Regions from separate parts of the Achromobacter sp. JCM 18799 genome, predicted to be linked through region 2. Evidence: riboswitches for the same ligand, from Rfam matches in the RefSeq annotation. Region 2 holds a riboswitch; the other holds the start of a gene.
What was found. Region 2 has a riboswitch for glycine ahead of gcvT (glycine cleavage system aminomethyltransferase GcvT). Riboswitches for the same ligand answer to the same signal wherever they lie in the genome.

Region 1 (7,206 bases), 1.5 Mb from region 2:
GGGCGCAGCCCGCACCACGGCACCACGCGCGAAGTTCGGATGCCGGGGAAGTGCTTGCGGGTCCAGTCCACCAGCGGCTGCACGCGTTCGGCGCGGATGTCCATGTTGAAGCCGTTGAACTCGGCCGTGCCGGCCACGCGGAAGCGGTCGCCGAGGCGGCTGGTGACGATCTTGGCGGCTTCGTCCAGCAGGCTGACGTGCGGTGCGGCCGCCTGGCTGGCGGCGTCGTCCAGGTGCACGCTGATGGAATAGCCCTTGACCGGGTAGATGTTGAGCGTGTCGCCCAGCTGCCTGGCGAACTGCCGGCTGACGGCGCCGGCGCAGACGACGATGGCGTCGGCCTCGTGCTGCTCGCGGCGCGCGCCGCCCTCGCGCGCGACGTCGAGCACGTAGGGCGCGCCGTCCACGCTGATGTTGCGGATGTCGGCGTCCTGCGCGAAGCGCACGCCGCGGCGCTCGCAGGCGCGGGCCAGGCCGCTGGTGAACTTGTGGATGTCGCCGGTGGCGTCCGAGGGCGTGTAGAAGCCGCCATGGCAAGGGGTTTGCAGCGTGGGTTCGATGCTGCGCGCTTCCTCGGGCGACACTGCGTAGCGTTCCAGCCCGCCTTCCTGCAGCAGGGCATTGGCGCGGCGCGCGGTCTCGAAGCTGGCGGCGTCGTGGTAGATGTGCAGGATGCCGCGGCGCTCCAGGTCGAAATCTATGCCTTCTTCTTCCGCCATGGCGTACAGGTGCTGGCGCGCGGCAATGGCAAGCCGCGTGGTCTCGATGGTGTTGCGGCGGTAGTTGCGGATCTGTCCGATGAACTGCGCCAGCCAGGAGTACTTGTGCCAGCTGAAGCGGGGATTGAGCAGCAGCGGCGCGTTGTGGCGGCCGAGCCAGCGCAGGCCTTTCATGATGGTGGCGGTGCTGTTCCAGACCTCGGCGTTGCTGGCCGATAGCTGGCCGCCGTTGGCGTAGGAAGTCTCCATGGCCGGATAGCGCTGGCGGTCGTAGACGGTGACGTGGTATCCCAGTTTGCTCAGGGCATAGGCGGACGTGACGCCGGTGATACCGGCGCCAATGATGGCGATGCGGGGCATGATGGCTCCAGATTGAGTGGCCGCGGCCACCCGGCCGCAGCACCCCATCTGTCTCTGTACCTGAGAGCTTCACCCGCGGCGCAGGCGGCGGCGGGTTCCCCTTCGGTGGGCGCAATCCGCGCCTCTCTCCAGATTGTCTAGACCGCGCAGTCCTGTTTGCCTGAGAGTTTCCGGGGCGGTTGCTCCGTCGGCGCCTGCCGCGGGGGGCAGGTCTCTTCTGCGGGGTTTTGGATCGACGAGGCGAGGATAGCCAAAATCCCCCAGAATGAGACCAAGGGTTAGTACCAATAAGGCGCCGCGCCGCGTTACGATGCTTGCGCGCCGCCGTCGCGGCGCCACCGATCCGACACGACAGGGAATGACGAGAATGCGCTTGAACAGCATGCTGCGCACGGGATTGTTTACGCTGATGGCCGCAGGCTGCGGGCTGGCGCAGGCCGGACAGGCGGAGACCGACAGCAAGGTCGACGAGGCGGTCCAGGCCGTCATGCGCGAACATGGCATTGCGGGAATGTCGATCGCCGTGACCCGCAACGGGACGCAACATTTCTACAACTATGGCGTGGCATCCAGGCAAACCGGCAGGCGGGCCGACAGCGACACGCTGTACGAGATCGGCTCCATCAGCAAGACCTACACGGCAACCCTGGCAACCTACGCACAGGCGCGCGGCCGCCTGGCGCTGAGCGACAGCCCGGCCAAGTATCTGCCCGAGCTCGCCGGCAGCGACTTCGCCAAACTGAGCCTGATCAACCTGGGGACGCACACGACCGGCGGCTTTCCCTTGCAGGTGCCCGACGCGGTCACGAACCAGGCGCAGATGATGGCTTACCTCAAGGCCTGGAAGCCCGAGCATGCCGCTGGCACGTATCGCACCTACGCCAACCCCAGCATCGGCATGCTGGGCGTGGTTGCGGCCAAGAGCCTGAACCGGCCGTTCAAGGCGGCCATGGAGCGGGACCTGTTTCCCAAGCTGGGCCTGACCAGCACCTACATCGACGTGCCGGCCGCCAGGATGGCGGACTACGCGCAGGGCTACAACAAGCAGGATGCGCCCGTGCGCGTGAATCCGGGCGTGCTGGCCGACGAAGCCTATGGCGTGAAGACCAGCGCGCGCGACCTGATCCGCTTCGTCGACGCGAACATGGGCTTGAACCTTGCCGATGCCGAACTGCGCGGCGCGATTGCGCAGACGCACGTCGGCTATTACCAGCTGGGCGACATGACCCAGGACCTGGCCTGGGAGCAATTGCGCTATCCGGCGACGCTGGACGCGTTGCTGACGGCCAATGCCGGCAACTACAACAGCCAGAGCCAGCCCGTGACCGCATTGAACCCGCCGCTGCCGCCGCAGGAGGCCGTGTGGATCAACAAGACGGGTTCGACCAACGGCTTCGGCGGCTATGTGGCATTCGTGCCGTCGAAGAAGCTGGGCATCGTGATACTGGCCAACCGCAACTATCCGAACGAGGCCAGGGTCCGGCTGGCGTACCGGATCCTGGGCGAATTGGAAAAGTAGGCGCGCAGGCCGGCGCGCTATCGCGCGGGCGGCTGCCTTGCCGCGTTGTGGCGGGGCAACAGGTCCATCACTTCCAGACGCTTGCACAATTGCGCCAGCCGCTCCATCTTGTAGGCATTTACGTCCATGCCGGCGTAGTCATAGAAGCCCTGGCCGTCGCGCAGCCCGTTGCGCCCTTGTTCCATGTTGCTGGCGATGACGGCAGGCGAGGCGAAGCGCGGATCGATGGCATCGGCGAGGTAGCGCGAGGCGTAGTAGAGGATGTCGCCGCCGCCCCAGTCGATGAACTCCAGCAGCCCCAGAACCGAAAACCGCAGGCCGAAGCCCAGGCGCACGGCCGTGTCGATGTCTTCGGCGCTGGCCACGCCTTCCTCCACCATGCGGGCCGCTTCGTTCATGGCCAGGGCCTGGATGCGGGGCACGATGTAGCCGGCAGCGGGGGCGCACTGCACGGGCTTCTTGCCCGCCAGGCGCAGCGCTGCCAGCAGCCCTTGCGTCGCGGCCTCGCTGGTCTGGGGGCCGCGGCTCACTTCCACCAGCGGTATCAGGTAGGCGGGGTTGAGCCAGTGCGCGTTCAGGAAGCGCTGCGGACCTTGCACCAGCTCCGCCAGTTCGGTGACCAGAAAGGTGGACGTGGTGGACGCGATGATGCTGTCCGGCGCGCAGGCCGCTCCCAACCACAGAAAGGCATCGCGCTTGGCGTCCAGGCGTTCAGGCACGGCTTCGAACACCACGCGCGCCTGCCGCAGATCTGCTTCGGCATCCTCGCGCGTGCATAGGCGGATGCGCGCCAGCGCCACCTCTGCCTGCGCGGCATCGAGCAAGCCCAGCCTGCACAGGATGCCGAGTTCGCGGCGCAGATCGTCCCGCACGCGTGCGAAGTAATCGGCCTGCTCGGCGGGCGGGCGCGGCTTGATGTCTATCAGCGTGACGTCCAGTCCGGCATGGATGTATGACAGCGTGATGCCCACGCCCATGCGGCCGGCGCCGATTACGCAGAGTCTTTCGTTCATGGCTTGCATCTCCGTGTCAGCAGCCTTTGGCCAGAAGCTGGCGCATGTCCGCGCGCGACAGGCGGTCCAGGCCCAGGCGTTCGAACGTGCGTCCTTCGGCGTAAAGGTCGCGTCCCGTGACCGCGCTGGCCAGGCTCAGCAGGCCTTGTGCGACAGGCGTCGGCACGCCCGCCCAGCGGCCGGCGGACACCAGGAATGACAGGCCAAGCCGCGTGTCCTCCAGCATGTAGCGGTGCGTGTGCAGGTCTATGTCCTCGCGCCAGTCGCCGCTGTCGGTGAGCCTGCCATGGGCGCCGCGGCCGTACATCCATTCATCGCCTTCGGCGGCATAGTGGTCGGCCAACGGGAAGTGCGGCGCGGCATAGCCCAGGGCCACGCGGATGGCGATGCGCTCCGCGTCCAGCGCGTCGGTCACGCGCCGTATGGAGGCCTGGGTGCCTTCGTTGTGGATGTCCCATTTGTCGAAGTGTTCCAGCGGCCCTGCATTCATCATGATGAGCGGCGGATGGATGATGGGGCCGGCGTTCATCAGCGCGCCCGAAAGCCCGTCCTCTATCGGTTCGATGCTGGGGTAGGCGCGATGGACCACGGCCAGCGCCTGCTCCGACAGCCGCCGCGGAAAGACGCCGGTGGGCAGGCGGGTGGCGTAGCCGCTGATCACGACTTTTTCGCCATGTTTGCGGGCCAGGTAGGGCAGGGTGCCGGTCTCGGCGAAGGCCGTGTTCGCGGCATTTCCTGCTTCTTTCATGGCGCGGGCGAAGACGTAGCAGCCGAAGGTGCCCGGCGGCAGGAACACGACCTGGCCGTCGCGCAGCAGCGGCGCCAATTCCCGGGCCAGCGCTTCGTGGGTGGTGGAAGGCAGGGGAATGACCAGCAGCTCCGCATTCTCCACGGCAGTGGCCAGGTCGCGCACCAGCTGCAACTGGCGGGGGCCGTCGCCCAGCGGAATCTGGCGGCTGCCGCGATAGTCGGTGACCGTCAGCGCGCCCGCATCCCGCAAGTCCTGGAAGGCCGTCCAGTCCCGGCGCCACCAGCGCACGTGATGGCCTTTCTCGAACAGCTCGGCCGCTGCCGCGTAGCAGCCGTGGCCGCCGCCTATGACGCTGATTCTCATGGTCAAGCTCCGTCTGATGGAGCCTTGATCCTAGCGGCGGCGCGCTGGCGGGGCTGCGCCGAACGCGCAAGCGGCGTTCCGATCCGGCAAGCGAATCCTGGCGCTGCCGTGCAACGCCTAATGCCTGCTTTGGCGCAGGGTGTCCGACGGCAGGCAGCCGTAGCGCTTGCGATAGTGGATGGCGAAATGCCCGAAGCTGGAAATGCCGTGCCGCAGCAGGATGTCGGTGACGCTGTCGCCTTCGCCGGCTTGCGCAAGCGCCGCGTGCACCTGGGCCAGCCGCTGGTTGCGCACGTAGTCGCTGGGACTTTGCTTCAGGAACTGCGAGAAGCCGTTTTGCAGCGTGCGCACGGAGACGCCGCAGTGGGCCGCCAGGTCCGTCAGCGATAGCGGCTGGTCCAGATGGCTTTCTATGTAATCGCGCGCGCGCCGCACATGCAGGGGCAGCGGTTGGCGGCGGTCTGCCTGCAAGGCCTCGGAGTAGTTGTGCGGCAGCTGGGTCAGCAGCAGCGTCAACAGGTAGTCTGAAAAGCCGGCGGCCAGCGTTTGCGTGACGCCTTCGATGGCGGGATGGCGGTATAGCCGGCACAGATAGTCCAGCGTTTCGCGCACTGCCACCGGTCCGGGCGCGTCGGCATCCATTTGCAGGTCGAACACCAGCGCCTGTTTGGCGGGGCGCTCGAGCAGCCGCTGCAACTGGCGTTCCAGCGCCTCGCGCTCGATGCGCAGGATCAGGTTGCGGCAGTCGCGGCCGATGCGGATCACGCTGCGCTCGGACGGCGAGGAAATGGTCAGGCTACCCGCGTTCATCGACGCGCTGCGCTTGCCCAGCGTGATCAGCCCGGAGCCTTGCAGCGTGATGCGGATCAGGTAGTAGCTGGCGATGTCGCCGGCGTCGATCTCGACTTCCGCGCCATAGTGCAGGTCGAACAAGGCTGCGTTGCCGAAGAAGACGCCGTACAGGCGCGATTGCAGGGGTTTTCCCGGGGGAACGCACATGCGGTGCGACCATAGGTGCTGGCTGACCTGGTCCTTGATCTCGGCGATGTTGCCCGAGTCCAGCAAGCAATGGCGGTCCAGCGGATTGGTGTCGTTGAACATGCTTTCCTGCGCAGCGGGAACAGTCGTTGCGTCAGGCGTATAGAGGCTGGCTGCGCAAAGACCTACAAAAGATGGGCCTGCAAGCAAGTGAGACACAACCCGGCCCTTGGGCATGGGCAGATCTCACCACCATACAAGGGAAACAAACCATGACTGACGGCAGCCCGCGGCACGGATCAAAACCTAGCTACGCCTACGAGTGGTACGTCGTGGTGATATGCATGCTAGCGTACATATTTTCCTTCGTCGACAGGCAGATCCTGGCGCTGATGATCGAACCCATCAAGCACGACCTGCAGCTGTCCGACACGCAATTCAGCTTGCTGCACGGGCTGGCGTTCTCCTTGTTCTACGCCTTCATGGGCATACCGATAGCCTTGCTGGCGGATCGCTATTCGCGGCCCCGGATCATCGCGATCGGCGTGGCGTTCTGGAGCCTGGCCACGGCGGCCTGTGGCCTTTCGCGCAATTTCGCGCAGATGTTTCTCGCGCGGATCGGCGTGGGCGTGGGCGAGGCGGCGCTCTCGCCCGCCACGTACTCCATGCTCAGCGACATGTTCCCGCGCGAGAAGCTGGGGCGCGCCGTCGGGATCTATTCGATCGGCTCGTTCATCGGCGGCGGCATGGCGTTCCTGATCGGCGGCTACGTCATCAACCTGCTCAAGAGCGTGGATACGGTTGCCTTGCCGTGGATAGGCGCAATGCGGCCGTGGCAGGTGACCTTCTTCATTGTGGGATTGCCTGGCCTGCTGATTGCGCTGCTGATCCTGCTGACGGTGCGCGATCCGCAGCGGCTGGGCTTGCGGCGCAATGCCTCGGGGCAGGTGCAGAAGCCCGCCATGGAAGATACCTTCCGCTTCCTGGGGCGCCATCGCAGCACCTTCTTCTGCCACTACCTGGGCTTCTCGTTCTATGCGATGGTGCTGTTCGCACTGCTGGGCTGGACGCCGGCGTTCTACATGCGCAAGTTCGGCATGTCGCCCTCGGAAGCCGGCTACATGCTGGGCGTGGTGGTGCTGGTCGCCAATACCGCCGGGGTGTTCTGCGGCGGCTGGCTGATGGATTGGCTGGCCAAGCGGGGCTACAGCGATGCGCCGTTGCGCGCTGGCGTGATTGGCGCGGCCGGCATGGCCCTGCCTGCGGTGGTCTTCACCCAGGTCGATTCGCTGTGGTGGTCGGTGGGCTTGCTGCTGCCAGCCATGTTCTTCGCCTCGTTTCCGATGCCGACCTCGACCGCCGCGATGCAGATACTGCCGCCCAATCAGCTGCGCGCCCAGGTATCGGCGCTGTTCCTGCTGATCTCGAACCTGATCGGATTGGGCCTGGGCACCACCGCCGTGGCCATGCTGACGGACCGGCTGTTCAAGAACCCGGCAGCGG
Region 2 (7,206 bases):
ATGTCGCCCGAGGGCGGAGGCGAGCCGGATGGCGCGTTGGCGTCGGCCATTGACTCCGAGCTGGGCGGGCAGGCCGCCTTCCGCGATGCGTTCACCAAGGCCGCGCTGACCCGCTTTGGCAGCGGTTGGGCCTGGCTTTCGGTCACACCGGCCGGCAAGCTGGTGGTGGAAAGCAGCGCCAACCAGGACAGCCCCCTGATGCACGGAAACTCGCCCATTCTGGGGCTGGACGTGTGGGAGCACGCCTACTACCTGAAGTACCAGAACCGCAGGCCCGAGTACATCGGCGCCTTTTACAATGTCGTGAACTGGCCTGAAGTGGCGCGCCGCTACGCGGCGGCCCAGCGCTGAGCGCATCTCTCGCAAGGAGGGCAGCGGCACATGAATACCTTCAGCCGTCATCGCGTGCGGCCGGCGGCCACCAGCATCAGCGTGTGGACCCTGGCCGTATTGGTGGCCTGCCTGGGCCTGCACTAGCTGTGGGTCTATCTGGACGTGCGTGCGCCGCACGTGGGCGATGCCCTTCTGGGCGGACTGGTCGCAGCTGGCGCTACCGCCCTGGGCACCTTGCCCATCCTGTTCGCCCGGACCATCCCCCAGAAAATGCAGGACAGCATGTTCGGCTTCGGCGCCGGCGTGATGCTGGCCGCCAGCGCCTTTTCGCTGGTGGCGCCGGGCATCGCGGCGGGCCGCGACCTGGGTTATGGCCCCTGGGGCGCCGGCTTGACGGTGGGCGCTGCCGTGTTGCTGGGCGCGGCGGTGCTGCTGCTCATGGACCGTACCCTGCCGCACGAGCATTTCATCAAGGGCCGGGAAGGCATCGAGGCGCACCGCCTGCGCCGTACCTGGCTGTTCGTTTTCGCCATCACCCTGCATAACCTGCCGGAGGGCCTGGCCATTGGCGTGGGCTATGCGGGCAACGACGCCATGCGCGGCACCGCGCTGGCCACCGGCATTGCTATCCAGGACATTCCCGAAGGGCTGGTGGTGGCGGTGGCGCTGCTGGCGGCGGGCTACCAGCGCGCGTTTGCCGTGGCGCTGGGCATGCTGTCCGGCCTGGTCGAGCCGCTGGGCGCGGTCCTGGGCGCCGCCGTGGTGGGCTGGTCCGAGCCGCTGCTGCCCTGGGGCCTGGGTTTTGCCGCGGGCGCCATGCTGTTCGTGATCAGCCACGAGATCATCCCCGAATCGCACCGCAAGGGGCATGAGGTCTACGCGACCTGCGGGCTGATGCTGGGTTTCGTGCTGATGATGTTGTTGGACACGGCGCTGGGCTGAGGCCGCCGCAGGCATTCCCTGGCTGCGGCTTTCGTTGTATGCTTGCGCCGCTGTCACGCATGTTGCGGGAGAGAGCGGCCTGTACGTCCGGCCGCCGCCGAAGGCGCAATTCGCCCGGAATCGCTCAGGTAACCCATACCGCCCATGCTTGCCCTGTCCCGGTTTTTTTACCGCGCGGACGCGGCAAAACAGTACTCTGGAGAGACCTGGCGCCGCCCCTGAACTAGGGACATAGCGAGCAGCCCAGGCGCCGAAGGTGCAAACCCGCCATGCGGGGCAACTCTCAGGCAAAAGGACAGAGGGGCGGAAGATTCAGCCGTTGTACAAGCGCACCCCGCTTGGCACCACTGGCATTCCGTAACCCTGGCAACACTGCCGCCCCGGAGTTTCCGCGCATGTCCGCAACCCTCAAACGCACCCCGCTGGCTGAAGAACACATCGCCTCTGGCGCCCGCATGGTCGACTTCGGCGGCTGGGACATGCCGCTGGCCTACGGTTCGCAACTGGAAGAGCACCACGCGGTGCGGCAGGACGCCGGCATGTTCGACGTGTCGCACATGCTGAACGTCGACGTGGCCGGTCCGGACGCGTTCGCCTTCCTGCAGCGTCTGGTCGCCAACGACGTGTCCAAGCTGACCGTGCCCGGCAAGGCGCTGTACAGCTGCATGCTGAACCCGCAAGGCGGCGTGATCGACGACCTGATCATCTATTTCTTCGCCGCCGACGAATGGCGCGTCGTGGTCAATGCCGGCACGGCCGACAAGGACGTCGCCTGGATGCAGCGCGTCAAGCAGGCCGGCCAGTTCGACGTCGCCATCACCCCGCGCCGCGACCTGGCCATGGTGGCCGTGCAAGGCCCGAACGCCCGCGCCAAGGTCTGGGCCGCGCGCCCGGCCTGGCAGGCCGCCAGCGAGCCGCTGACGCCCTTCGTGGCCGCCCGCGTGGGTGACGACACCTTGGTGGCCCGTACCGGCTACACCGGCGAGGACGGTTTTGAAATCGTGCTGCCCGCCGCCGACGTGGTGCAGCTGTGGCGCGACCTGGTCGCCCAGGGCGTGCGTCCCTGCGGCCTGGGCGCGCGCGACACGCTGCGCCTGGAAGCCGGCATGAATCTCTACGGCCAGGACATGGATGAGCTGACCCAGCCCGACCAGGCCGGGCTGACCTGGACCGTGTCCCTGAAGAGCGCCGAGCGCCGCTTCATCGGCCGCGACGCGCTGGAACAGTTCGCCACGCCCGCCACCTTCATCGGCCTGAAGCTGCAAGAGCGCGGCGTGATGCGCGCGCATATGGCCGTGCGCACCAAGGAAGGCACGGGCGAGCTCACCAGCGGCACCATGTCGCCGACGCTGGGCGTGTCGATCGGCTTTGCCCGCCTGCCGCAAGGCGTCAAGCCGGGCGACACGGTCGAGGTCGACATCCGCGGCAAATGGGTGCCCGCCCTGGCTTGCAAATTGCCGTTCGTGCGTAACGGCAAAGCGGTCGAACACTCGTAAACTCGAAGCTTCGCGCGAGCCGCCGGCCCCTGGGGCGACGGCCGCCCGCGCGAGGCGCGCAACACCATTCATCTACCCGTATTCCCTCAGGAGTTCCCATGAGTCTGCCCACCGATCGCAAGTACACCGAGTCTCATGAATGGGTCAAAGCCGAAGGCGACGTGTTCGTCGTCGGCATCACCGATACCGCCCAGGATCAATTGGGCGACCTGGTCTTCGTTGGCGACGTGAAGGTCGGCGCCAAGCTGAACGCCGGTGAAACCGCTGGCGTGGTCGAATCGGTCAAGGCCGCTTCGGACATCTACGCTCCCGTGGCCGGCGAAATCGTCGCGTTCAACGAAGAGCTGGAAAACAATCCCAACCTGATCAACGAATCGGCCTTCACCGCCTGGATCTTCAAGATCAAGCCGGTCAACGCCGCCGACGCCGACAAGCTGCTCGACGCCGCCGGCTACGAAGCCGTCGCCAACGGCTAAGCCGCCTGGCCGGAACGGGCGCGCAGGCGTCAGCCACGCGCCCGGTCCGCAAGATGCAATACCGTCCGTCCTCCGACGACACCCGCTATCCCGAGACCTCTCCATGTCGCGCGCCCTAGACACCCACACCGACTTCATTCCCCGCCACATCGGCCCTTCCGACGCCGACCAGGCCGCCATGCTTGCCGTCATCGGCAGCGCCAGCCTGGACGCCCTGATCGAAGAAGTCGTGCCGCCCAAGATCCGCAGCCAGGCCCCGCTGGCGCTGCCCGCCTCGCGCAGCGAAACCGACGTGCTGGCCGAACTGAAGCAGATCGCCGGCCGCAACAAGGTCTACCGCAGCTACATCGGCCAGGGGTATTACGGCACGCAGACGCCCAACGTGGTGTTGCGCAACATTCTTGAGAATCCCGCCTGGTACACGGCCTACACGCCTTACCAGCCCGAGATCTCGCAGGGTCGCCTCGAAGCCCTCCTGAATTACCAGACCATGGTCGCCGACCTGACCGGGCTGGACATCTCCAACGCCTCGCTGCTGGACGAAAGCACCGCCGCCGCCGAAGCGATGACGCTGGCACGCCGCAGCGCCAAGTCGAAGAGCCCGGTGTTCTTCATTTCGCGCCACGTGCATCCCCAGACCATCGAAGTCGTGCGCACGCGCGCCGAAGGCCTGGACATTGAAATCACCATCGGCGACGAGGCCGAAGGCCTGCCCGAGTGCTTCGGCGTGCTGCTGCAATACCCGCACAGCACCGGCTCCGTCGCCGACTACCGCAAGCTGGCTGAAGCCGCGCATGCGCAAGGCGCCATCGTTGCCGTCGCCACCGACCTGCTGGCGCTGGCCTTGCTGGCCGCGCCCGGCGAATGGGGCGCGGATATCGCCATCGGTTCGGCCCAGCGTTTCGGCGTGCCGTTCGGCTTCGGCGGCCCGCATGCCGGCTTCATGGCCTGCAAGGACGCCTTCAAGCGCAACATGGCTGGCCGCCTGGTCGGCGTGTCCAAGGACGCGCAGGGCAACCCGGCCATGCGCCTGGCGCTGCAGACGCGCGAACAGCACATCCGCCGCGAAAAAGCCACCTCCAACATCTGCACCGCACAAGTGCTGCTGGCCGTGATGGCCGGCATGTACGCCGTGTGGCACGGTCCGGCCGGCATCCGCCGCATCGCCGAGCGCGTGCAGCGCAGCACCGCCATCCTGCGCGCCGAGCTGGTCAAGCTGGGCGTGAACGTCGTCAACGACACCTTCTTCGATACGCTGCTGCTGGAAACCGGCGCGGCGACGCCGGCCATCCTGACCGCCGCCGATTGTGCGCACATCAACCTGCGCCGCGTCGACGGCGCCCGCCTGGCGGTGTCGCTGGACGAGACCGTGACCGTGGCCGACCTGCAGGCGCTGGTCAATGTCTTCGCCGCCGGCCTGGAACGTGACGACGTTGAGCTCGACATCGACGCCCTGGACGCGGCCGCCGCCAGTGGCATCCCCGCCGGCGTGGCGCGCGAAAGCGCGATCCTGACGCACCCGGTGTTCTCCAGCGTGCAGTCGGAAACCGACATGCTGCGCTACCTGCGCAAGCTGGCCGACAAGGATCTGGCGCTGGACCGCACCATGATCCCGCTGGGCTCGTGCACCATGAAGCTCAACGCGACCGCCGAGATGATCCCCATCACCTGGCCCGAGTTCGCGCTGATCCACCCGTTCGCGCCGGCTTCGCAAAGCCAGGGCTACAACGAACTGATTGACCGCCTGTCGGCCGCGCTGTGCGAGATCACCGGCTACGACAACATCAGCCTGCAGCCCAACTCGGGCGCGCAGGGCGAGTACGCGGGCCTTCTGGCGATCCGCGGCTACCATCAGGCCAACGGCCAGCATCAGCGCAACATCTGCCTGATCCCTTCGTCGGCGCACGGCACCAACCCGGCCTCGGCGCAACTGGCCGGCATGGACGTGGTGGTGGTGGCGTCGGACGCCAACGGCAACGTCGATCTGGTTGATCTGCGCGCCAAGATCGAACAGGTCGGCGACAAGCTGGCCGCTTTGATGATCACGTATCCGTCGACCCATGGCGTGTTCGAGGAAGCCGTCACCGAGATCTGCGATCTGGTGCACCAGGCCGGCGGCCAGGTCTACCTGGACGGCGCCAACATGAACGCGATGGTGGGCGTGGCCCAGCCGGGCAAGTTCGGTTCGGACGTGTCCCACCTGAACCTGCACAAGACCTTCTGCATTCCGCACGGCGGCGGCGGCCCCGGCGTGGGTCCCGTGGCGGTGCGCGCGCACCTGGCGCCGTACCTGCCGGGCGTGGTGAACGAGCAGGGCAAGCTGCCCGGCGACGCCAAGGTCGGCCCGGTGTCGGCCGCGCCGTTCGGCTCGGCCGGCATCCTGCCGATTCCGTTCGTGTACATCTCGCTGATGGGCGCCGACGGCCTGCGCCGCGCCACCGAAGTCGCCATCCTCAACGCCAACTACATCGCGACCCGCCTGCGCGACCACTATCCGGTCCTGTATGCGGGCCGCAATGGCCGCGTGGCGCACGAGTGCATCCTCGATGTGCGTCCGCTCAAGGAAACCAGCGGCATCAGCGCCGAAGACATCGCCAAGCGCCTGATGGACTACGGCTTCCATGCGCCCACCATGAGCTTCCCGGTTGCCGGCACGCTGATGGTCGAGCCGACCGAATCGGAAGGCGTTGCCGAACTGGACCGCTTCATCGACGCGATGATCTCGATCCGCGAAGAAATCGCCCAGGTCGAGCGCGGCGAGCGCGATGCCGAGGATAACGTCCTGAAGAACGCGCCGCACACCGCGCAGATGCTGCTGGCCGAGGAATGGCTGCACGACTACCCGCGCCAGCAGGCCGCTTACCCGGTGGCTTCGCTGCGCGACGCCAAGTACTGGCCGCCGGTTGCCCGCGTGGATAACGCCTACGGCGACCGCAACCTGGTCTGCGCCTGCTTGCCGATCGAAGCCTACGCCTGAGCGTGGGCCGCGAGTCCCGGCGCGAGCCGGGCCCCTAGGCAAAAAAAATCCCCCATCCGAAAGATGGGGGATTTTTTTGTCTTGCGTCAGCCGAGGCTTACTTCGCCGGCGCGGCCTTGCTGGCCACCGAGAAGTCTTCCGCGATGCTGAAGAACGTGTTGAGCATGATCTGCAGGTTTTCCTTGCCGATGCCGCCTTCCGAGTTCATGTCCATCTGCAGCACGGCCCGGTTCTTGTCGTCCAGGTAGGCGCGGGTCCAGCGGTATTCCTGGTTCCAGGCGTTGATGGCCTTGAGCGAGACCGGCTTCTTGCTGCTGTAGGTCGCGGTCACGACGAGGTCATGGCACTTCTCGGTGAAGTCGTTGCACAGGAAGTCGACGCGCAGCTCGCTGGCGCCGGTGTCGCGGGGATCCAGGATCAGGACCGGACCTTCGTCGCCGTCCTGCTTGCGCGGGTTGTAGACCATGTCGTCCAGCATGGTCGTCACGGTGTCCACGTCGAAGTCCTGCATGTAGCCGGCCACGGACGCGGTGTCGGAGGGCGCGGCAAGTTCCGTGCCTTCGGCCGGTTCGCCTTCCTCTTCCATGCCGTCCATGTCGTCGTCCATGCCGGTCGCGCCCAGCAGGCCCGAGAACAGTTCGTCGGCGGGGATCTTCTGGCCGTTCAGGTCGCCCATGCCATCGGCGTAGTGGAACTTGCCGATGATGTTATCGCCGTCGTTCTTGCCGACGTTGAGCATTTCAGCCATGCCGGACATCGAGCGCATCTGGTCGTCGGCTTCCTCGGCGGCCTTTTCGGCGGTCAAGCCTTGCTTCTTGACGGCGTACTGCACGATCAGGTCGCGCACCATGGGCTTGGAGATGACCAGGGTGGCATCGATCTGCTTGATGGCCTTGACCATGATCTCCTGGGGCGTCAGGTCCTTGACGTTGGGCGGATTGGTCAGGTCCAGGGCGAAGGTCAGCTTGCTTTCGCCCTTGTC

Region 1: another riboswitch for glycine. It lies ahead of ACZ5YA_RS10035 (D-amino acid dehydrogenase); the one in region 2 lies ahead of gcvT (glycine cleavage system aminomethyltransferase GcvT).

What each region holds. Positions count from the first base shown of each region.
Region 1 is NZ_AP043866.1:2,113,561-2,120,766, reverse strand. It holds gene ACZ5YA_RS10035 (D-amino acid dehydrogenase) at 1-1,079, opposite strand, end outside; glycine riboswitch at 1,124-1,215, opposite strand; glycine riboswitch at 1,217-1,309, opposite strand; gene ampC (class C beta-lactamase) at 1,438-2,598, shown strand; gene ACZ5YA_RS10025 (3-hydroxybutyryl-CoA dehydrogenase) at 2,616-3,620, opposite strand; gene ACZ5YA_RS10020 (NAD/NADP octopine/nopaline dehydrogenase family protein) at 3,628-4,725, opposite strand; gene ACZ5YA_RS10015 (cupin domain-containing protein) at 4,843-5,826, opposite strand; gene ACZ5YA_RS10010 (spinster family MFS transporter) at 5,976-7,206, shown strand, end outside.
Region 2 is NZ_AP043866.1:3,645,272-3,652,477, reverse strand. It holds gene ACZ5YA_RS17205 (superoxide dismutase) at 1-351, shown strand, start outside; partial or broken gene ACZ5YA_RS17200 (ZIP family metal transporter) at 382-1,275, shown strand; glycine riboswitch at 1,331-1,426, shown strand; glycine riboswitch at 1,462-1,584, shown strand; gene gcvT (glycine cleavage system aminomethyltransferase GcvT) at 1,671-2,771, shown strand; gene gcvH (glycine cleavage system protein GcvH) at 2,870-3,247, shown strand; gene gcvP (aminomethyl-transferring glycine dehydrogenase) at 3,351-6,224, shown strand; gene ACZ5YA_RS17180 (DUF945 family protein) at 6,322-7,206, opposite strand, start outside.